One region of the Nocardioides sp. P5_E3 genome, then DNA from elsewhere that is predicted to be linked to it. Evidence: predicted binding sites of a transcription regulator. Region 1 holds the regulator's gene; the other holds the start of a gene.
What was found. The regulator LexA, encoded in region 1, represses DNA repair genes until DNA is damaged. The targets are predictions, from matches to a motif close to TCGAACANNTGTTCGA.

Region 1 (11,125 bases):
ACGCGAGCTGGGCGTCGGTGACCGGGCGGCCCTTGCAGGCCTTGCGGACGCCGGCGATCGCCTTGTCGCGGTTGAACGGCTCGGTGGCGCCGGAGCGCTTGAGCACCGTGAGCTGCATCTTCTCGACCGTGGTGAAGCGGCGGTCGCAGGCAGCGCACGTACGGCGCCGACGGATCGAACCGCCGTCGTCGGCGACCCGGGAGTCGAGGACCTTGGTGTCCTCGTTCTTGCAGTTGGGACAGTGCATGGCGGTCCTCCTCTCGGGCGCGCTTCACACACCCGTACAACAGGGTGTGGGTTGGGGATGTTCCTGTGGACAACTAGCCTGTAGCTGTGGGATTCGCCCTCTGGCCTGTGCACCAGATGTGGATAACTACAGCGGTGTAACTACTAGATGTAGTGGTAACCGTACGCCCCGACCACTAGGTCTGACAAGCGAACGGAAGAGATCCCTCGAGGTTTTTGCCGGGTCCCCCAAAACCGCAGGTCAGTGCCGTTTCACCAGCTTCGGGACGGCGTGTCGACAGCTTCTCTTGGCCGGTTCGACTGCCCCACTCAGGCCACATCGGCCACAATGATCTCCGTGTCCACGGGGAAGAGAGCAGGGTCGCGCCGGGCGGCTCCGTCGCCTCGTAAGTTCAACAAGGCTGCCCTCGCCCTCGGCGCGGCGATCACGCTCTGCATGGTCGCCTGGGGCTACCTCGTCTACGCCGCCATCGACTTCGGTACGGCGGCGCGCAGCGGGTCCGGCGGGTCGGCCTGGAGCTTCATGGCGCTGGCCTGCCTCGGCGCGATCGCCTGCCTCTTCGCGGGCCTGCTGCTCGTCGCCCGCCTGATGCGGGCGCTGGGAATCTCCCAACCCCCGCCCTCGGACGACGCTCCCCCGCGCCCCGTCGGCGGGAAGCGCGCCGCTCGCTGATCGCGGAGCCTCAGTGTCACCTGGTGACTCTGGCGCTCCGCGTTGTCGCCCGGGTTACTCGAGGACCAGCTGCGGCAGCGCCTCGACGATCTCGAGGTCCTGCCCGGCACCCTCGACCGTCAGGGTGTCCGGGATCGACGTCCACTCCCCCTGCCCGATCCGGTACTCACCCGCATACGTCGTGTCGACCCGTACGACGACGCCACCGGTCCGCGCGTAGGCGTGGGTGATCTCGAGATCGGGGTGCGGGCTGCCGGGGCTGGCGGTCGTCGTGCTGTCGCCGTCGCCGAACAGGTAGGCGTACGAGACGGGGACGGCTCGGATCACCACCGGCTGTCCGGCGACGGTGACGGACTGGTCGATCGACCGGTGGTCGGGTGTGTAGAAGTTGGTCTCGAAGTTCACCAGGGTGCGCCCACCGCGCGGTTGCACCACGAGCTTGGACGACGGCCAGGCGATCCGCTTGAACTGCCGGATGATCAGCTTCGCCAGGTCGACCTGCTGGACCGCGTCCTGCGGCACGCAGACGTCACCCACGTCGGTCCCGTCCATGTAGACGTCGTGGACGTAGCCCTCCTGGCCGCCTTCGGTGCACTCGACGTGCTCGACGCAGATGCCGCCGTTGCCGCACTGGATCGTGACGACCCAGGTGTGCTCGTCCTGCGACCCGGATGCATCCGTGTACTCGGCATACGTCCAGGCACAGTCCGATGCGATCGCTTGCCACGTGACCTGAACGCACGAAGGGTCCGCCGCGGAGGCACCTGCCGGCGCGGGCGCCACCCCCAGCACGGAGCATGCAATGGCGACGATCACCGCCAGCGCTCTCATCAGATCACCGAATAGTTGGCCATCATGAACGAGCTGGCGTCGCGCTTCAGGATCATTCGATACCGCTGCGTGGCCGCCGGAAAGACTTGCGGGGCGTCGCCAGGAACCTCGATCCGGAGCTTGGTCGCCTTCACGTCGACGACGAACGTGGGGGGCTTGGCCGCGTCTTCCTCGACGGCAAGGACTTCGGACCCCCCGAATGCCACCTTGCCGCCTTGGTCATAGACGTCCGAGACCTGGTCGGCGTAGGTCGCGCACGCTTGGCATCCCTTCGACAAGCGCATAAAAGCGGCCGTCTCCCCAGTGCGTGCCATTTCATCGGCCGCCTCCTGCCACCGCCGGATGAAGTCCTCCGGACTCTCCGCCTGCGGCGTCTCCGACTCGGTGGGAGTCGGCGTCGGCGACGAGCTCGTGGTCTCCGGGATCTTCGGCTCCGGCTCGGGGTCGTCGGAGCACCCGGCCAGCAGGACGGGGACCGCGAGGGTCAGCGCGAGTGCGCGGCGTACGTGCATGAGGTGCCTCCCGAGAACAACGTCAGCACGCTGAAACTACCCATCCGGGCGACCGCGGAACCAGCCCGACGGCAAAACTGTGGAGAACGGCCGATGGTGGCGGCAGATGGCATGAATCCAATCGCCGCCGGTGCGATGTGCCGCCACCACACGAGCTGGGCGGCGGATGGTGGCGGCAGATGGCATGAATCCGACCGCCATCGGCGCGATGTGCCGCCACCCCGGCGAGCGGCAGCGCACGAGCGTGCGATGTGCCGCCACCCTCCCGAGCGCCACCCCGACGACCACACCGGGCACCTGGATCTCGTGACGGTCGCTGCGCGACCTCCTCGATCGACGAGGTGGTCGGAAATGCGCCGAGGGGCGGGCCACTGGGCCCGCCCCTCGGTCTTCCCCTTGGTTCCACCAGCCGGGGTCGAAGCGGCTGATGGAGGCCTCTGCGTCAGTCGGAGACGACTGGGACGCGGAGCTTCTGGCCGGCCGCGAGGCCGGCGGACTCGAGGGCGTTGAGCCGCTCGATCTCGCTCATCATGGAGCGGACGTCGCCGTCGGTGGCGATCTCGCTGGCGATCCCCCACAGGGTGTCGCCCGGCGCGACCTGGACGATCTCGGTCGGGGCCGGCTGGCCGGCCTCGCCGGTGCCGACCGCGCCGCCGGCGAGCATGAACGCCACGCCGAGGACGAGGAACAGCGACGTCAGGAAGACCGCCAGCCGGCCGCGACGGGTCAGACGAACCGTCGAGCGGGCACGCGGGATGGCGGTGAAAGCAGGTGCAAGGCTGAGGGTGCTCATGGTGGCCTCCTGGGGAAGATCAGCCGGTCGTGTTCTGTCGAGCGAATGTCTAGTCGGACCCACCGACAGTGGCTGTGACCACCGGGTGTCGATCAGACGTTCGATCGAACGTGTGTACGACGTTAGAGCACGTGTTCGAACAGTTCAAGCACCTTGTCGAACAAATGTTCGGCGTGTTCGAACGGACCTCAGCGGCGCCTCATCGCCCGCCGACCCTGGGCCGCGAAGAGCCCGGCCGCGTGCTGCATCAGCCCGGGCGCGAGCGCCGAGCCGCGGACGACTCCCCCGCGCCAGCCCGGCACGGCCCGCACGACGCGTCGGGATCCGATCAGCGCGACAGCCGCAGCAGCGACGTCGGAGACGTCGAGGATCGGGCCACCCGAGTGGACCAGCTGCGACCCGAGGCCCGCCGGGTCCTGGGCGGCGAGCATCGCCGTGTCGACCCCGTCGGGGCACAGGGCGTGGACCCCCACCCCGCGCGGCGCCTCGGCGTTGACGGAGGTGGAGAGGGAGACGACGGCGGCCTTCGTGGCGGCGTACATGCTGTAGCCCGGAACCGGCCCGAGGCCGGCGAGCGAGGCGATGTTGACGACGTCGCCGCCTGCCGAGCCGAACGCCGCGAGCGCCGCGCGGGTGCCCCACGTCGTACCGAGCAGGTTGACCTCGACGAGCCGGCGCACCTGTTCCTCCGACAGATCGACGAGGGAGCCGTCGTCACCGACCCCCGCGTTGTTGAACCACGCGGTCAGCACGCCGTGTCGCGCGGCCTCCTCCGCCACGAGGCGGTGGGCGTCAGGATCGCGTACGTCCTGGGCGAGGCCGGCGACGGCGCCGATCTCCGCCGCCGTCGCGGCCGCCGCCCAGCCGTCGACGTCGCCGATGACGACGTGGTGCCCGCGAGCGACCAGGAGCTCCGCGATCCCGCGCCCGATCCCACGGGCTCCACCCGTCACGACGCAGGAGGACGGCGGGCCGGTCAGCTGGCTGGTCGACATGCCCGGACACTAGCGACACGCGGCTTCGAACAGGTGTTTGATCCTGCGGCGTTCCGAGGTCTACGGTGGGCGCACCTGATCCTCCCTGTCCAGCCGCGGACGGAGGGGTCGACGCTAGTGGAGGACGCATGGCCAAGCAGGACGACAAGAACGTCATCGAGATGCCCGACGGCCCCCCGGACGCCACCGGTCTGACCCCGCGCCAGCAGCGGGTGCTCGCCACGATCAAGGACTCGATCGAGACCAAGGGCTACCCGCCCTCGATGCGTGAGATCGGCCAGGCCGTCGGCCTCACCTCGTCGTCCAGCGTCGCCCACCAGCTCCGCGTGCTCGAGGGCAAGGGCTTCCTCAAGCGCGACCCCAACCGCCCGCGCGCCCTCGAGGTGTTCCTGCCCGAGGTGATGGCTGCGCGGCGCAGCATGTCGAGCTCGGAGGAGCCGTCGTACGACGAGACCGGCATCGGCGACGCCAACCCCGTCGCCACCAACGTCCCGGTCGTCGGCCGCATCGCCGCCGGTGGCCCGATCCTCGCCGAGGAGCAGGTCACCGACGTGTTCCCGCTGCCCAAGCAGCTCGTCGGCGAGGGCACCCTCTTCCTCCTCGAGGTCTCCGGTGACTCGATGGTCGACGCGGCGATCTGCAACGGCGACTACGTCGTCATCCGTCAGGAGCAGACCGCCACCAACGGCCAGATCGTCGCGGCGATGATCGAGGGCGAGGCGACCGTCAAGACGTTCCAGCGCAAGGACGGCCACGTGTGGCTGCTCCCCCACAACGACGCCTACGACCCGATCCCGGGCGACAACGCGACGATCCTCGGTGTCGTGACGGCGGTGCTCCGCAGCCTCTGATCGACCGGCGAGGGACACCCCGACCAGCGAGGGTGCACGATGGCGGCATGAGCAACGTGGAGCAGTCCTATGACTACGTCATCGTCGGTGCGGGGGTCGCTGCGGCGAGCGCCGTGAAGGGCATCCGTTCGCAGGACGGGGCCGGGCGCATCGCGGTCCTGGGCTCCGAGCCCGACAAGCCGGTCTACCGGCCCGTCCTGACCAAGGACCTCTGGCTCAAGGACGACGAGACCCTCGAGGGATCCTCCCTCGCCGGCGACCTCGACGAGGACGACGCTGTCGACCTGGTCACCGACACCACGGTGACCGGGATCGACCCCGGCGCCCACGTCGTACGCCTCGCCGACGGCAGCAGCGTCGGCTACGGCAAGCTGCTGCTCGCCACCGGCGCCGAGCCCCGCGTGCTCTCCGTCGACCCCGGCCCGCGGGTCATCTACTACCGCACCGCCGCCGACTACCAGCGGCTGCGCGCCGTCGCGACCGAGGGCAGCCACGTCGCGGTCATCGGCGGTGGCTACATCGGCTCGGAGATCACCTCCGCCCTCGTGCAGAACGGTGTCCAGGTCACCCTCGTGCTGGACCTCGAGGACGTGCAGGAGCAGATGTTCCCCCGCGCCCTCGCCGCCACCCTGACCAAGGCCTTTGCCGACCGCGGCGTGACCGTCGTGCACGGCTCGGTCGAGGGTGGCGAGGAGGACGACGGCGGCGTCCGGATCCGCCTCGGCGACGGCACCTCCATCACCGCCGACGCAGCCGTCATCGGCGTCGGCGTCCTCCCGCGCACCGGGCTCGCCGAGGCCGCCGGCCTCGAGGTCGACAACGGCGTCGTCGTGGACGAGCACCTGCGCACGAGCGACGCGGACGTGTACGCCGCGGGCGACGTCGCGTCCTACCCCGACGCCCTCCTCGGGCGCCGTCGCGTCGAGCACGTCGACCACGCCGAGAAGTCGGGCGAGCACGCCGGCAAGGTGATGGCCGGCGCCGACGAGACGTACGACTACACGCCCTTCTTCTGGTCCGACATCCTCGACTACGGCTACGAGGCGGTCGGCGAGACCAGCAGCCGGCTCGACATGGTGGAGGACTGGAAGGACGGCGAGGTCGGCACCGGCGTCGTCTACTACCTGAAGTCGGGGCAGGTCCGCGGCGTGCTGCTGTGGAACGTGTGGGACAGCGTCGACAAGGCACGCGCGCTGATCGAGGAGACCACCGAGACCCCCGTGCCCGACCCGGAGTCGTTGCGGGGGCGCATCCCGTTCGGGTGAGTGGGAGGGCGCGGTCCGTGTAGCCTCGCGGCGATGTCTGCCGCCGGCCCCGACGCTCCCTCACCGGAGCTCTTCCGCACCCGTCCGGGCAACCGGCGCCGGCTGACCCCGGACGCACAGGCCGAGGTGGACCGTCTGGCCGCTGCAGGCGAGGCGTCCGCGTGGCTCAGCCCGTTGGCGTACAACCTCACCATCAGCCACAGCCACCGGTTCGTCTGGTACCGCGTGGCCAAGGTCGCGACGCGCACCATCCGCCACCACTGCGAGACGCACGGCGTGAGCATGGACGTCGACCACGCGATGCGGGTCCGCTACCCCGTGGCCAGCTTCGCCGACTACTTCACCTTCGCCTTCGTGCGCGACCCGCTGGACCGCTTCGTCTCCGCGTGGCACGACAAGGTCGTCGACAACAACTACTACGACTTCGACCCCGCAACCCACGAGCGGATGCAGGTGGTCGAGGAGTTCGCCCGCTGGACCGCCGTGCAGGACCTGTCCGCCGTGCCGGGCACCGACCAGCACCTGACCCTGCAGAGCCGGATGATCGACCTCAACCGGGTCGACTTCGTCGGCCGGCTGGAGACGTTCGACCGCGACTTCGCCGAGGTGTGCGAGCGCATCGGCGCGCCCGCCGTGCCGTCGGCGCCGAAGAACCAGACCGCCCCCGGCGGCCGCGACCGGCAGGCCTCCGACGAGCTCCGGGCGCTGGTGGCCACGATGTACCGACGCGACTACCAGGTCTTCGGCTACGAGCCGCTGGCCTGAGTCGGCTGGCTAGGACTGCCCCAACCGCTTGAGCGCCTGCCGCGCGAGCGCCGGGTCGGTGGTCGACCACATCGGCGGCAGTGACGCCTTGAGGAAGCGGCCGTAGCGCGCGGTCTCGAGGCGCGGGTCGAGCACGGCGACGATGCCGCGGTCGGAGGTCGTGCGGATGAGGCGGCCCGCACCCTGCGCGAGCAGGAGCGCGGCGTGGGTGGCGGCGACCTGCATGAAGCCGTTGCCGCCCGCCTGGTCGGCGGCCTTCTGGCGCGCGGACATCAGCGGGTCGTCGGGCCGCGGGAACGGGATCCGGTCGATGATCACCAGCTGGCAGGTGTCGCCCGGGACGTCGAGGCCCTGCCACAGCGAGAGCGTGCCGAAGAGACAGGTGTGGGGGTCCTCGACGAACTGCTTGGCGAGCTCGGGCAGCTGGGCGTCGCCCTGCGCGAGCGTGGTCAGGTGGGGCAGGCGCGTCCGCACGGCCTCGGCCGCGGTCTCCGCGGCGCGCCGGGACGAGAACAGTCCGAGCGTGCGGCCGTCGAGGGCGTCGACGAGGTCGCAGATCTCGTCGAGCTGCGCAGGGCCGAGGCCGTCGCGGCCGGGCTGCGGGAGGTGGCGGGCGACGTAGAGGATCGACTGCTGGCCGTAGTCGAAGGGCGAGCCGACGTCGATGCCCTTCCACGGCAGCGCGTCGTCGGCATCGGTGGTGGCCACCTGGTGGCCGACCCGCTCGGTGGGCTTGAGGCCGAGCGAGGTGGCGACGGCGCCGAACTCGCCGCCGAGCATCAGCGTCGCGCTGGTGAACACGACGGTCTTGTCGGTGAGCAGCTTGTCGCGCATCGGGCCCCACACCTGCAGGGGCGCGACGTGGAGGCGGGCCGGGAAGCGGTCGCGGGCCTCGCCCAACCACAGCACGTCAGCCTGGGAGCCGGCCGCCATCCGCTCGGCGTTGACGAAGACCTCCTGCACCATGCCCTTGGCCTGGGTGCGGCCGGCGTCGGCCTCTCCCTCGCCCCCGGACTCGCGCGGGAACGCCGACAGGCACCCGCGCGCCGCGTCCCGCACGAGCACGAGGGCGTCGGAGAGCTGGACCGACACCTGGTCGATGCGGCCGGGAGGGGTCGCCTCGATCGCCTCGGCGAGCTGCTGCGCAGCGTCCTCGAGGTCGCCCGCCGGGTCGCCGTCACCGTCGGTCCAGCGCATGGCGCGGCGAGCGGCCCGCTCGATGTCGGACACCCCGAGCTCGTCGGTCGCCGCCTGGGTGACGCGCGCGGTCAGCTCGTGGGCCTCGTCGATGACGACCGTGTCGTAGTCGGGGATCATCGGCACGTCCTCGATCGCGTCGATCGCGAGGAGGGAGTGGTTGGTGACGATCAGGTGGCTGCGGTGCGCCTTCTCGCGCGCGAGCTCGGCGAAGCACTCCGCCCCGAAGGGGCACTTGCTCGCACCGAGGCACTCGCGGTGGTTGACCGAGACCTGCCGCCACTCACGGTCGGTGTGGCGCGGGGCGTTGTCGCGCTCACCGCTGCCGCCCTGCTCGGTCTCCTCCTCGGCCCACGCCCGCAGCTCGAGGACCTTCTCGGCCATCGCCCCGAGAGGAACGTCGACGAGCGTGCCCTGGTCGTCGGGGACGCCGGCGCGGACCCGGTGGAGGCAGGCGTAGTTGGAGCGGCCCTTGAGGACGGCGTACGACGTGTCGAGGCCGGGCACGTCCTTGACCGCCTCGACCAGCCTGGGGAGGTCACGCTCGACGAGCTGGTGCTGCAGGGCGAGGGTCGCGGTGGCGACCACGACGCGCTTGTCGTGGAGCATCGCCGGGACGAGGTAGCCCAGCGACTTGCCGGTGCCGGTGCCGGCCTGCACGAGGAGGTGGCGGCCCTCCTGCATCGCCTCGGCGACCTCGGTCGCCATCTCCACCTGGCCGTCGCGCTGCTGCCCGCCGAGGGCGGCGACCGCCGTGCTCAGAACCTCGCTGACGGGCGCGGGGGCAGTGGCGGTCTCGGGCACCAGAGCACCCTACGTGGCGGCGCCGACGCTCCGTCGTACGCCGTCCACAGAGGCCGTCAGAAGTCGGTCAGTAGTTCTTCTTGCGGCCGATCTGGCGCTCGATGCGCCGCTCGGGCTGGCCGAGCACGCGGGCAAGGATCTTGACCCGGTAGCGGTAGGCGACCACGCCCAGGACGACGATCAGCAGGATCCACAACATGCGCCGATCCTACGCGGCACCGACAACGTCGACCTGCACGCGAAGTCCGACACCTGGAGGGGGTTGCAACCCCCTCCACGCGACGAAGTCCCCGCACGAGCGGGGACTTCGACACGGACAGACGGACAGACGGGTCAGACGACCGCGCCGGAGTCCTCGGGCGTCCGCTCGACCTTCTCCTTCTTCACCCGGCTCATCGGCCACTTCTGGTGGAAGTAGGTGAGGAGCGGGGTGGCGACCACGACCGAGGAGAACGTGCCGACCACGAGGCCGACGAGCAGCGCGATCGCGAAGTCCTGGAGCGAGTCGCCGCCGAGGACGACGAGCGCGGCCAGGATGAACATCGACCCGAGGCCGGTGTTGACCGTGCGCGGGATGGTCTCGACGGCGGCCCGGTTGGAGATCTCCATGAAGTCGTCGTCGGGCTTCGAGCCCCACCAGCGTTCGCGGATGCGGTCGAAGACGACGACGGTGTCGTTGACCGACAGACCGACGATCGTCATCGCCGCTGCCAGGAAGATGCCGTCGATCGGCTTATGCAGCCACGCGAAGAGACCGACGACCAGGATCACGTCGTGCGCCATCGCCAGCACGGCGGCGACACCGAAGGTCCACTTGAAGCGGATGGCGAGGTAGAGCAGCTGGGCCAGGAACGCGACACCGAAGGCGATGAGCGCGTTGTTGCGCAGCTGGTCACCGAGCGAGGCGCCGATCGTCTGGTCGTCGACCTTGTCGACCGTGCCACCGACGGCGGCGAGCTCCTGCTCGATCCGCTGCTCCTCGTCGTTGGAGATCTCGCCGGTGCGGACGGTGAAGTCGGCGGTGTCGGCGGTCTGCACCACGGCCTCGGGGAAGCCGGCGGCGGCGACGGCCTCGCGCGCCTGGTCGACCGTGATGTCCTTGCTGAGCGAGTAGTCGAGCTGGCGGCCACCGGTGAACTCGACGCCGAGCTGGAGGCCCTGGGTGGCGATGCCGGCGATGGCGACGACGAGCGCCGCGGCAGAGATGCCCAGCCACGTCTTGCGACGCTTCATCAGCTGGGGGTCCTTGCGGTCCAGCCAGAGGCGCACCTTGCCGTGGTGGCTGAGGCCGCTGATGGCGGGATGGTTGGCGACCGGCTTGTTGGACACGGCGAGGTCGCACAGCACACGGGCGACGATCAGCGCCGAGACCATCGAGGCGATGACACCGATCGACAGCGTGACACCGAAGCCCTTGATCGGCCCGGAGCCGAGGAAGAACAGCAGGCCGGCGGCCAGCAGGGTGGTGACGTTGGAGTCGATGATCGCGCTCCACGCCTTGTTGAAGCCGACCGAGAGGGCGCGTCTGAGTCCCGCAGACGGGTAGGCGACGTACTCCTCCCTCGCTCTCTCGAAGACGAGCACGTTCGCGTCGATCGCCATGCCGATGGCGAGCACGAATCCCGCGAGTCCGGGCAGCGTCAGCGTCGAGCCCAGCCCGACCAGCATGGCGTAGGCGAGCAGGGCGTACGACGCCAGCGCGAGCGTGGCCGCGAAGCCGACGAGGCGGTAGACGAAGATGATGAAGAGGCCGGTCAGCGCGATACCGATGATGCCGGCCTCGATGGACGCATCGATGGCCGCGGCACCCAGCGAGGGGCCGACGAGGCGGTCCGAGATCGCCTTCAGCTCGAGCGGCAGCGCGCCGCCCTCGATCAGCGCGGCCAGGTCCTTGGCCTCGGTCGTGGTGAAGTTGCCGGTGATGTCGGTGGAGCCGCCGCGGATGCCGACGTCGCAGCCCACCGTCTCGTTGACCTCGGGCGAGGAGATGACCTCGCCGTCGAGGACGATCGCGATGCGGCGCTTGGGGTCGCCGGACGGGTTGCAGGCGGCCTTGCCGGTGATGTCGGCCCAGGTCTTCCCGCCGGCGCCGTTGAAGTCGATCGACACGACCCACTCGACGCTCTGGTCGCGCTGCACGGCGCTCGCGCCGCTGATCTCCTCGCCCTGGATGACCGTGGGGCCGACCTCGAT
Region 2 (11,125 bases), on a different contig from region 1:
GCGGTGCTGGGCGAAGGTGCGGATCTGCACCTCGACCGGCTTGCCCGCGGGGCCGATGACCGTCGTGTGGAGCGACTGGTACATGTTGAACTTCGGCATCGCGACGTAGTCCTTGAACCGCCCCAGGACCGGGTTCCAGCGGGAGTGGATCACGCCGAGGGCGCTGTAGCAGTCGCGGTCCTCGTCGACGAGGATGCGGATGCCGACGAGGTCGTAGATGTCGGAGAAGTCGCGGCCGCCGACGATCATCTTCTGGTAGATCGAGTAGTAGTGCTTGGGCCGGCCGGTGACCTTGGCGTTGATCCGGGAGGCCTTGAGGTCCTGCTCGATCTCGGCCACGACCTCGGCGAGGAACTGGTCGCGCGACGGCGCGCGCTCGGCGACCATCCGCACGATCTCGTCGTAGATCTTGGGGTGCAGCGTCGCGAAGGCGAGGTCCTCGAGCTCCCACTTGAGGGTGTTCATGCCGAGCCGGTGGGCCAGGGGCGCGTAGATGTCGAGGGTCTCGCGGCTCGATCGCTCCTGGGAGGCGGCCGGGACGTAGCGCAGGGTGCGCATGTTGTGCAGCCGATCGGCGAGCTTGATGACCAGCACCCGGATGTCGCGCGACATCGCCACGATCATCTTGCGGATCGTCTCGGCCTGGGCCGAGTCGCCGTACTGCACCTTGTCGAGCTTCGTGACACCGTCGACGAGCACCGCGACCTCGTCGCCGAAGTCGGCACGCAGCGCGTCGAGGGTGTACGCCGTGTCCTCGACCGTGTCGTGGAGCAGCGCCGCGACCAGCGTCGGCTCGGTCATGCCGATGTCTGCGAGGATCGTCGTGACGGCGAGCGGGTGGGTGATGTAGGGGTCGCCGCTCTTGCGCATCTGGCCGGTGTGCCACTTGTCGGCGACCGCGTAGGCGCGCTCGAGGAGGGCCAGGTCGGCCTTCGCGTGGTTGGCGCGCACGGCCCGGAACAGGGGCTCGAGGACCGGGTTGGACGACGGCGGGCGGGTGCCGACCCGGGCGAGGCGAGCACGCATGCCCCGAGCGGTGAGGGGCGCCTTGGCGTCCTGCGCGGGTGCCTCCTCCTCTGCCATTGGCCCAGTCTAGTGAGGAGTCGGGCACCGCCGCGCGGGGACCGGGGTGGATCCGGTCAGATCGTGAGCAGCGTGGCGATCGGGAGGTCGCCGGTGACCGACCGCGGCTCGAGGAACGACAGCTCCATCAGCACGGCGGCGCCGGTCGCGACGCCGCCGCAGGCCTCGATGAGCTGCCGCGTCGCGACTGCTGTGCCGCCGGTCGCCAGCACGTCGTCGACCATCAGGACGCGCTCCCCCGGCGCGATCGCGTCCTGGTGCACCTCGAGCGTCGCCTCGCCGTACTCCAGGGAGTACGACACCGCGTGCGCGGCGCGCGGCAGCTTGCCGGCCTTGCGCACGGGCACGAAGCCGATGCCGAGGGCGAGCGCCACCGGCGCGGCGAGGATGAACCCGCGCGCCTCCATGCCGACGACCTTGTCGACGACCACGGTGCCGTGGTCGTCACGGCCGGCGGCGGCCAGCGCGGTGATGATCGCGGAGAACGCGTGGTGGTCGGCGAGGACGGGGGTGATGTCCTTGAACGTGACGCCCTTCTCCGGCCAGTCGGGCACGTCGACCGTCAGGCGCTGCAGCGCCTCCTGTGCCGTACGACGGTCAGGCATCGTCGCGCGCGTCGGGAGCGGGCTGCTCCAGCGGCTCGTCGACCTTGGCGATCGCGGCGCGGGCGATGTCGATCTGGGTGCCGGGCGCGATCTCGAGGCGGGCGCGGTCGTCGGCGAGCGAGACCACGGTGCCGTAGATGCCGGACGACATCATCACGCGCTGGCCGACCTCGATGCTCTGCTGGAGACGGACGACGTCCTTCTGCCGGCGCTGCTGGGGGCGCACCACCATGAACCAGAAGAGGGCCAGGATGGCCACCAGGGGCAGGAGTGCAGCAAGGTCGTTCACGGTCGGGGCTCTCCTCGAGGGGTCGGGTGCGGGAGCGCGTGGAGTCTACGCGGGTGCCCCGACCGGCCTCACACGTCGTCGAAGAGGGTCGAGTCGACGGTCGGGAGCGGCGGCGGCGTCAGGCCGAGGTGGTGCCACGCCGCCGGCGTCGCCACCCGCCCGCGGGGCGTGCGCGCGAGCATCCCCATCCGGACCAGGAACGGTTCGGCGACCTCCTCGACCGTCTCGCGCTCCTCGCCGACCGCGACGGCCAGGGTGGAGACGCCCACCGGTCCCCCGCCGAAGCGTCGGCACAGCACGTCGAGCACGGCGCGGTCCAGCCGGTCGAGGCCGGACTCGTCGACCTCGAACAGGTCGAGCGCGGCCTGGGCGACCGGCAGGCTCAGCACGCCGTCGGCGCGCACCTGGGCGTAGTCGCGGACCCGGCGCAGCAGGCGGTTGGCGATGCGGGGGGTGCCGCGCGAGCGCGAGGCGATCTCGCTGGAGCCCTCGGAGGTGAGGTGCACGCCGAGCAGTCCGGCGGAGCGGTGCACGATCCGGTCGAGCTCGTGGGGCTCGTAGAACTCGAGGTGGGCGGTGAAGCCGAACCGGTCGCGCAGCGGGCCGGGCAGGAGGCCGGCGCGGGTGGTGGCGCCAACGAGGGTGAAGGGCGGGATCTCCAGCGGGATGGCGGTCGCTCCCGGCCCCTTGCCGATGATGACGTCGACCCGGAAGTCCTCCATCGCCATGTAGAGCATCTCCTCGGCCGGCCGTGACATCCGGTGGATCTCGTCGACGAAGAGGACGTCGCCGTCGTTGAGGCCCGACAGGATCGCGGCGAGGTCACCGGCGTGGGTGATCGCCGGGCCGCTCGTGAGCCGCAGCGGCGTGCTCATCTCGGCGGCGATGATCATCGCGAGCGTGGTCTTGCCGAGCCCGGGCGGACCGGAGAGCAGCACGTGGTCGGGCGCCCGGCCCCGGCGGCGGGCCGCCTCGAGGACCAGCCCCAGCTGGTCGCGCACGCGCGCCTGCCCGACGACCTCGTCGAGCGTCTTGGGGCGGAGCGCCGCCTCGACCGCGCGGTCGTCGCCGTCGGCCTCGGCGTCGGTCAGCCGCTGCAGGTGGCCCAGCTCGGCCTCGGTCAGCTCGACGTCGTCAGTGTCCTCGTCGGTGTCGTCCCAGTTCATCGTCGTACCCGTCTCACGCCTTGCTCAGCGCGCGGAGGGCGGCGCGCAGCAGGGCGCCGACGTCGGGGGCGTCGCCGGCGTCGGGGGCGACGGCCTCGACCGCCTTCTCCGACTCCTTGGCCGACCAGCCCAGCCCGATGAGGCCCTGCTGCACCTGGTCGCGCCAGGCGTCGGCGGCCGAGGGGGCAGCCGCGGCCGGGTGGTGCACGCCCACCGGCGGGCCGATGCGGTCCTTGAGCTCGAGGATGATGCGCTGGGCACCCTTCTGCCCGATCCCCGGGACCCGGGTCAGCGCCTTGACGTCCTCGGTCGTGATGGCACGGCGCACGTCGTCGGGGCTCATCACCGCGACGATCGCCTGCGCGACCTTGGGGCCGACGCCGGACGCGGTCTGGACGATCTCGAAGACCTGCTTCTCGTCCTCGTCGAGGAAGCCGAAGATCGTCAGGCTGTCCTCGCGCACGACCATGCTGGTGGGCAGCGTCGCGGGCCTGCCGACACGGAGCGTGGCGAGGGTGCCGGGCGTGCACATCAGCTCGAGGCCGACGCCGCCGACCTCGAGGACGGCGCTGGACAGGGTGACGGCGGCGACCTCGCCGCGGACGAAGGCGATCATCGGGTCCTCATCGGGGTCTGCTTCTGCGGGGCGCGGGCCTGTGCCCGGGCCTGGGCCGCGGCGGCCTCGAGCCGCGTGTGCGCCGAGCCGCGCCAGACGTGGGTGATGGCCAGCGCGAGCGCGTCGGCGGCGTCGGCGGGCTTGGGGAGCTCGGACAACCGCAGGATGCGGACGACCATCGCCCCCACCTGGGCCTTGTCGGCGCGCCCGTTGCCGGACACGGCGGCCTTCACCTCGCTCGGGGTGTGCATGGCGATCGGCAGCCCGCGTCGCGCTGCGACGACGAGCGCGATGCCGCTGGCCTGGGCGGTGCCCATGATGGTGCTGGAGTCGGAGCGGGCGAAGACCCGCTCGACCGCGACCGCGTCGGGCCGGTGCTCCTCGATCCAGGCGTCGAGGCCCTTCTCGATCGTGACCAGCCGCTCGGCGATCGGGAGCGTCGAGCTCGTGCGCACCACGCCGGCGTCGACCATCGTGAGGGGCCGGCCGACGCTGCCGTCGACCACGCCGACGCCACACCGGGTCAGGCCGGGGTCGATGCCGAGCACGCGCACGCGCACACCCCTTCCGCCGTCGATCTCGTCCGAACATGTGTTCGTGCGATCACGCTAACCCGCGACGGCCGCGCGACGTCGTACGACACGCGGCGCGTGCCGGTCCCGGCACGGCCCCGGAGGCGCCTCAGGCGTCGGCGGTCTCGAGCTCGGCCATCACGTCGGCGGGGATGTCGACGTTGGTGAAGACGTCCTGGACGTCGTCGAGGTCCTCGAGCGCGTCGACGAGGTGGAGCACCTTGCCGGCGCCGGCGGCGTCGACCGGGATCTCCAGGCTCGGCACGAACTCCACGTCGGCTGAGTCGTAGTCGATGCCGGAGTCCTGCAGGGCGGTGCGGACCGCGACGACGTCGGTGGCCTCGCTCTGCACCTGGAACGCCTCGTCGAGGTCGTTGACCTCCTCGGCGCCGGCGTCGAGGGTCGCCTCGAGGACGTCGTCCTCGGTGACCTCACGGACCGTGCCGTCGTGGTCCTGCGACTTGGGCACGACCACGATCCCCTTGCGGGTGAACAGGCGCGAGACCGAGCCCGGGTCGGCCATGGTGCCGCCGTTGCGGGTGACCGCCGTGCGGACCTCCATCGCGGCACGGTTGGTGTTGTCGGTGAGGCACTCGACGAGGATCGCGACGCCCTGCGGGCCGTAGACCTCGTAGGAGATCGACTTGTAGTCGACGCCGCCCGACTCCGCACCCGAGCCCCGCTTGAGCGCGGAGTCGATGTTCTTGTTGGGGACCGAGCTCTTCTTCGCCTTCTGGATGGCGTCGTAGAGCGTCGGGTTGCCGGCCGGGTCGCCGCCGCCCTGCTTCGCCGCGACCTCGATGTTCTTGATCAGCTTGGCGAAGAGCTTGCCGCGCTTGGCGTCGATCGCGGCCTTCTTGTGCTTGGTCGTTGCCCACTTGGAGTGGCCTGACATGAGTCCCTCTATCCGTCGCTTCGTCTGTACGTCGTCAGGCCGAGCGCACCAGGTCCACGAACATGCCGTGCACCCGGCCGTCGCTGCCGACCTCGGGATGGAACGAGGTCGCCATCAGGGGGCCTTGACGGACCGCGACGATCCTACCCGCGGCGGGCCCGTCCTCCACCCGGGCCAGCACCTCGACGTCGTCGTCGATCGCCTCGACCCACGGCGCGCGGATGAAGACCGCTCGCACCGGGTCGGCCAGTCCGTCCACGTGGAGGTCTTCCTCGAAGGAGTCGACCTGGCGGCCGAAGGCGTTGCGGCGCACCGTGATGTGCAGGCCGCCGACGGTCTCCTGCCCCGCCGCGCCGTCCTCGATCCGGTCGGCGAGCAGGATCATCCCCGCGCACGTCCCGAAGGCGGGCAGCCCACCGCGTACGGCGTCGCGCAGCGGCTCGAGCAGGTCGAAGATCCTGGCGAGCTTGACCATCGTCGTGGACTCGCCGCCCGGGAGGACGAGGCCGTCGCACGCGGCGAGCTCGGCGGGACGGCGTACGGAGATCGGGTCCGCGCCCAGCGCCCGCAGGACGGCGAGGTGCTCGCGCACGTCGCCCTGCAGCGCGAGCACACCGATGGTCGGATTCACGAACGCCGATCCTAGGACCGTCGGGTCGCCGTAGGCTCACGCCCCATGAGTCTCCCCCGTCCGGCCTTGCTGGGCGCCGCGCTCCTCGCCCTGTCGCTCGCCGCCGGCAGCACCTCCGCGGGCACCGCCGGTGCCGTCGCCGGGTCCGTCGACGCGACCTCCGGTCGCCCCGCGCCCGGCGCCCGTGCGGTCGAGGGATGGCCCGTCGCGACGCCCTCCCGACTCGGCCTGCGCAAGAAGGCCGCCCAGCGCGGTGCGGCCGAGGCCCGGCGACTCGACTCCACCTGCTTCGCGGTCCTGCGCAAGGGCAAGCTCGTCGGCGAGTGGAGCTGGAAGCTGCCCCGCGAGGAACCCCGCGAGGTCTTCTCGATCACGAAGTCGGTCACGAGCACCCTGGTCGGCATCGCGGTCCGCGACGGCGACCTGCGCCTCGACGACCCGGTCTCGACCTACGTGCCGCAGTGGCGCGGCACCGCGTCGGAGTCGGTGACGGTGCGCAACCTGCTCTCCAACGACAGCGGCCGCTTCTGGTCGCTCGAGACGGACTACTCCGGGCTGCTCGCCGCCCGGAGCCGCACGAAGTACGCCGTCTCGCTCCCGCAGCAGTACGCCCCCGGCAGCGCCTGGGCCTACAACAACGCCGCGATCCAGGTCCTCGAGCCGGTGCTGAACAAGGCGACCGGGATGCCCGTCGCGAGGTTCGCCCGGGAGCGCCTGTTCGAGCCGCTCGGCATGACCCGGTCGTCGTTCATCACCGACCGTGCGGACGACGCCGCGGTCTTCTACGGCCTCCGCACGACGTGCCTCGACATCGCCAAGCTCGGTCGGCTCTACCTCGACGGCGGGACGGTCCGCGGGAAGGCGGGCGGCAAGCGCATCCTCGACGCGGCCTACGTCAGGCACGCGGTCGGGCGTTCCTCGACGGTCCACAACGCGGCCTACGGCTACCTGTGGTGGCTCAACCGGCCCGGTGCCCTGCGCGGCGCGACCGACCCGGTCGACGCCCAGGGGCAGCCGCTGAACCCGGTGACCGGGCAGCTCGCCCCGTCGGCGCCCGTCGACGTCTTCGCCGCGCTCGGCTTCGGCGGGCAGGTGCTGCTCGTCGACCCGTCGACGCGCACGATGGTCGTCCGCCTCGGCCTGCCCGCCCAGCCGGGCGAGGAGGCGTACGGCTTCACCAACGCCGCCCGCGTGCTGACCCGCGCCCTTCGCTGACGCGTGACGCCGTGCCGCCCGGTGCGGCACACTCGGCGGATGGTCGGGGCGTGGGAGCACCTGCCGGCGGCACGGGTCCCGGCGCCGCTCGCCCCGCACGTCCTGGCGATGTACGGCTACTCCGCCGAGGGCCTCGCCCCCGGCGTCCACCGGGGACTCCCGTCCGCCGGGCTCACCCTCGTGCTGAGCCTGGAGCGTCCGCTGCGCACCGCACCCACCGCCGAGGCGTGGGACGCCGGCGTGCGCGACTCGCAGTGGGTGAGCCTCGGCGGGCTGCACACCCGCGCGGCGATGGTGGAGCAGCCCGGTCGGTGGACCGGGGTGCAGCTGACCCTCCACCCGGTGGGCGTGCGGCGCCTGCTCGGCGTCCCTGCCTCCGACTTCCCGGTCGGCAGCTGGGACGCGCGCGACCTGGTCGGCGACGAGGTCGACCGGGTGGTCGAGGAGCTGCACGCGGCGGCCGACTGGCCCGGGAGGTACGCCGCGGTGAGCCGATTCCTGCTGCGCCTGGCCGCCCGCACGGACCGCGCCGCCTCCCCCCAGGGACCGTCGCCCGAGGTCGAGGAGGCGTGGCGCCTGCTCACCGGCCCGAGCCCCCGAGCGGTCGCCGAGGTCGCCGACGCCGTGGGCTACAGCCGTCGGCGGCTGACCCAGCTGCTCACGGCCGAGACGGGCCACGGACCCAAGACCGTGCAGCGCCTGGCCCGCTTCGACACCGCGCGCCGCGAGGTGGTCGCCGCGGCGTCCGCGGGCGCGTCACTGGCGCAGGTGGCCGCCCGCACGGGCTACTACGACCAGTCGCACCTGGTGCGCGACTTCCGCGAGTTCGCCGGGCTCGGGCCGTCGGCGTGGCTCGCGGCGGAGTTCCCAAATGTCCAAGGCGCGCCGGCTGGTGTCGCGGCAGCATCGGGGCCATGAGCAATCCCCACCGCACCATCGTCTGGCCCGCGCTGCAGGCGCACGACCCCGACCTCGTGATCCGTGCGCTCGTCGCGCTCGGCTTCGAGGAGACGGCCGCCTACCGCGACGAGGCGGGCGTCGTCCAGCACGCCCAGCTCGACTGGCCCGAGGGCGGCGGGGTGATGCTCGGCTGCCACAAGCCCGACGGACCGTTCACCCAGCAGCCCGGGACCACGGCGGCGTACGTCGTCGCCTCCGACGTCGACGAGGTGCACCGGCGCGCCGTCGACGCGGGCCTCGACCTGTCGCCGGTCGTCGAGCAGGACTACGGCAGCCGGGAGCTCCGCGTCACCGACCCAGAGGGCAACCAGTGGTCCTTCGGGACGTACGCCGGAGAGCCGCGGCGGGGCTGAGACCGCCGCGGCGACGCGTCACCAGCCGCGCTCGGACAGGCGGTGCGGCTGCGGGATCTCGTCGACGTTGATGCCGACCATGGCCTCGCCGAGGCCGCGCGAGACCTTGGCGACCACGTCGGGGTCGTCGTGGAAGGTCGTGGCCTTGACGATCGCCTCGGCGCGCTGGGCCGGGTTGCCGGACTTGAAGATGCCCGACCCGACGAAGACGCCCTCGGCGCCGAGCTGCATCATCATCGCGGCGTCGGCCGGGGTGGCGATGCCGCCCGCGGTGAAGAGGACGACCGGCAGCTTGCCCGCGGCCGCGACCTCCTTGACCAGCTCGTAGGGGGCCTGCAGCTCCTTGGCCGCTACGTAGAGCTCGTCCTCGGACATGCTGTGCAGCCGCCGCAGCTCGCCACCGATGGTGCGCATGTGCATCACGGCGTTGGAGACGTCGCCGGTGCCGGCCTCGCCCTTGGAGCGGATCATCGCCGCGCCCTCGGTGATGCGGCGCAGGGCCTCGCCCAGGTTGGTCGCACCGCAGACGAACGGGACCGTGTAGGCCCACTTGTCGATGTGGTTGGTGTAGTCGGCCGGAGTGAGCACCTCGGACTCGTCGATGTAGTCGACGCCGAGCGACTGGAGCACCTGCGCCTCGGCGAAGTGGCCGATGCGAGCCTTGGCCATCACCGGGATCGAGACGGCCTCGATGATGCTGTCGATCATGTCGGGGTCGCTCATCCGGGACACGCCGCCCTGGGCGCGGATGTCGGCCGGCACGCGCTCGAGCGCCATCACGGCGACGGCGCCGGCGTCCTCGGCGATCTTCGCCTGGTCGGCGGTGACGACGTCCATGATCACGCCGCCCTTGAGCATCTCGGCCATGCCGCGCTTGACGCGGCTGGTGCCGTGCTCGATGGGGGTCTCAGAAGTGTGCTCAGCCATGTCTGGATCGTAGTGCGGCCTCATCCCGAAGGATGCATCGTCGATGGCGATGGTTGAGCGCTTGATCAGGCCTGCGAGGCCGCGCGCGCGAGCGCCTGCCGGCGAACGACCCAGATGCGCTGCGCGACGGTCACGGTGGCCGCGATGGCGAGGGCCCAGAGGGCGACCTCGAGCAGGATCCACAGGTCGAGGAGGTCGGCGAAGAAGGCCGGCACGAGCATCCCGACGAGGCGGTCGGGCCGCTCGGCGATGCCGACCTTGGCGTCGTAGCCGAGGTGGTCGGCCTTCGCCCGGGCGTACGACGTCACCGCGCCCATGACGAGGATGACGAGGCACAGCCAGAGGTAGAGCTGGCTCTCCCGCTGCCAGGCGAAGAAGAGGACCAGCCCGCCGAACAGCGCGCCGTCGGCGACCCGGTCGAGCGTCGAGTCGAGGAAGGCGCCGAAGTCGTCCTTGCGCCCGACCTTGCGCGCCATCGCGCCGTCGATCAGGTCGCTGAAGACGAAGACGGTGATGAAGAGGACGCCTTCCCAGACCATGCCGCGAGGGAAGAAGAACAGCGCCCCGAAGCTGACCCCGAAGGTGCCGACCAGCGTCACCACGTCGGGGCTGATGCCCAGGCGGATGAACAGGTTGATGAAGGGCGCGAGCATCACGCCCTGCCAGAACTGCTTGAACCGATCGAGCACGGCCGCAGGCTACCGGCTCCCTCTTGACGTGGACTGCACCGGAGAGGATCGTCCTAACGGTGTTAGTCATTCCTAACGGCGATCGGGTCGCGGTCCGCCGAGCCGCGACCCGGCTCGAGATCCTCGAGGCGGCGTGGGAGGTGGCGCGCTCCAAGGGCCTCGTCGAGCTCACGCTCCGCGACGTCGCGGACCGCGTCGGGATGAGGGCCCCGTCGCTCTACGGCCACTTCGCCTCCAAGCACGCCATCTACGACGCCATGTTCGAGCAGGCGTGGAGCGACTACGAGGCCACGATCCCCGACCTCGAGGGCGCCCTCCCGTCCCACCCCCGGACGGCGATCCGGGTGATCGCCGCGCACTTCTACGACTTCACCGCGACCGACCTGGCGCGGCACCAGCTGATGAACCAGAGCGTGATCGCCGGCTTCTCCCCCTCCGTCGAGGCGTACGCACCCTCCGTGCGGGTCCTCGAACGCGCCCACCGCACGATCGTCGCCCTCACCGGCGCCAGGACCGAGGACGTCGAGGTCTGGGTGGCTCTCGTCGGCGGCCTCATCAACCAGCACCACGCCAACGACGCAGGAGGCAGCCGGCACCGCGTGCTGCTCGACCGGGGCGTCGACATGTGGGCCGACGCCGTCGGCCTTCCTCCGGACGACCAGCAGTAGGACCGGCACCAGGACCAGAAGCGCACCGCGAAGGACCCCGACCATGACCACGACAGACACCCCGCAGCGACGACGCCACTCCCACCTCGACACCCGGACGTCCATGACCCTTGCCCGGACCGAGCACGGGCGCACGATCGACGCGTTGCGCGCCCTCGGGCCCGACGACTGGGCGCGCCCGACGTCCTGCCCCGAGTGGGACGTCCGGCAGCTCGCGTGCCACATGGTCGGCATGGCCGAGTTCCCCTCGTCGCCGATCGAGATCGCCCGGCAGCAGCGCAAGGCCTCCGCCGTCCACGCCCGCCGCGGCGGGCCGGCGGTCGACGGGCTCACCCAGGTGCAGGTCGACGAGCGCGCCGACTGGACGCCCGAGCAGGTGGTGGTGGGTGCCGTCAGGGCTGCCCCCCGCTCCGTCCGCGGGCGGCGGTGGATCTCCGCCTGCGCCGGTCGCGCGCC

Region 2: ruvC (crossover junction endodeoxyribonuclease RuvC) is a predicted target of LexA. The motif match lies at 4,343-4,358, and genes of this name have one in related genera.

The regions. Positions count from the first base shown of each region.
Region 1 is NZ_JBFUMR010000017.1:22,939-34,063, forward strand. It holds gene nrdR (transcriptional regulator NrdR) at 1-247, opposite strand, end outside; gene ACXJKB_RS12370 (hypothetical protein) at 584-919, shown strand; gene ACXJKB_RS12375 (hypothetical protein) at 974-1,750, opposite strand; gene ACXJKB_RS12380 (hypothetical protein) at 1,750-2,262, opposite strand; gene ACXJKB_RS12385 (LysM peptidoglycan-binding domain-containing protein) at 2,705-3,055, opposite strand; gene ACXJKB_RS12390 (SDR family NAD(P)-dependent oxidoreductase) at 3,244-4,050, opposite strand; gene lexA (transcriptional repressor LexA) at 4,179-4,901, shown strand; gene ACXJKB_RS12400 (NAD(P)/FAD-dependent oxidoreductase) at 4,949-6,166, shown strand; gene ACXJKB_RS12405 (sulfotransferase family 2 domain-containing protein) at 6,200-6,931, shown strand; gene ACXJKB_RS12410 (ATP-dependent DNA helicase) at 6,941-8,935, opposite strand; gene ACXJKB_RS12415 (hypothetical protein) at 9,000-9,131, opposite strand; gene secD (protein translocase subunit SecD) at 9,266-11,125, opposite strand, start outside.
Region 2 is NZ_JBFUMR010000008.1:30,499-41,623, reverse strand. It holds gene ACXJKB_RS06760 (RelA/SpoT family protein) at 1-1,083, opposite strand, end outside; gene ACXJKB_RS06755 (adenine phosphoribosyltransferase) at 1,140-1,688, opposite strand; gene yajC (preprotein translocase subunit YajC) at 1,681-1,977, opposite strand; gene ruvB (Holliday junction branch migration DNA helicase RuvB) at 2,046-3,143, opposite strand; gene ruvA (Holliday junction branch migration protein RuvA) at 3,157-3,759, opposite strand; gene ruvC (crossover junction endodeoxyribonuclease RuvC) at 3,756-4,313, opposite strand; gene ACXJKB_RS06730 (YebC/PmpR family DNA-binding transcriptional regulator) at 4,441-5,226, opposite strand; gene pdxT (pyridoxal 5'-phosphate synthase glutaminase subunit PdxT) at 5,261-5,857, opposite strand; gene ACXJKB_RS06720 (serine hydrolase domain-containing protein) at 5,903-7,072, shown strand; gene ACXJKB_RS06715 (helix-turn-helix domain-containing protein) at 7,112-7,990, shown strand; gene ACXJKB_RS06710 (VOC family protein) at 7,987-8,385, shown strand; gene pdxS (pyridoxal 5'-phosphate synthase lyase subunit PdxS) at 8,404-9,312, opposite strand; gene pgsA (phosphatidylinositol phosphate synthase) at 9,378-10,001, opposite strand; gene ACXJKB_RS06695 (TetR/AcrR family transcriptional regulator) at 10,061-10,669, shown strand; gene ACXJKB_RS06690 (maleylpyruvate isomerase family mycothiol-dependent enzyme) at 10,713-11,125, shown strand, end outside.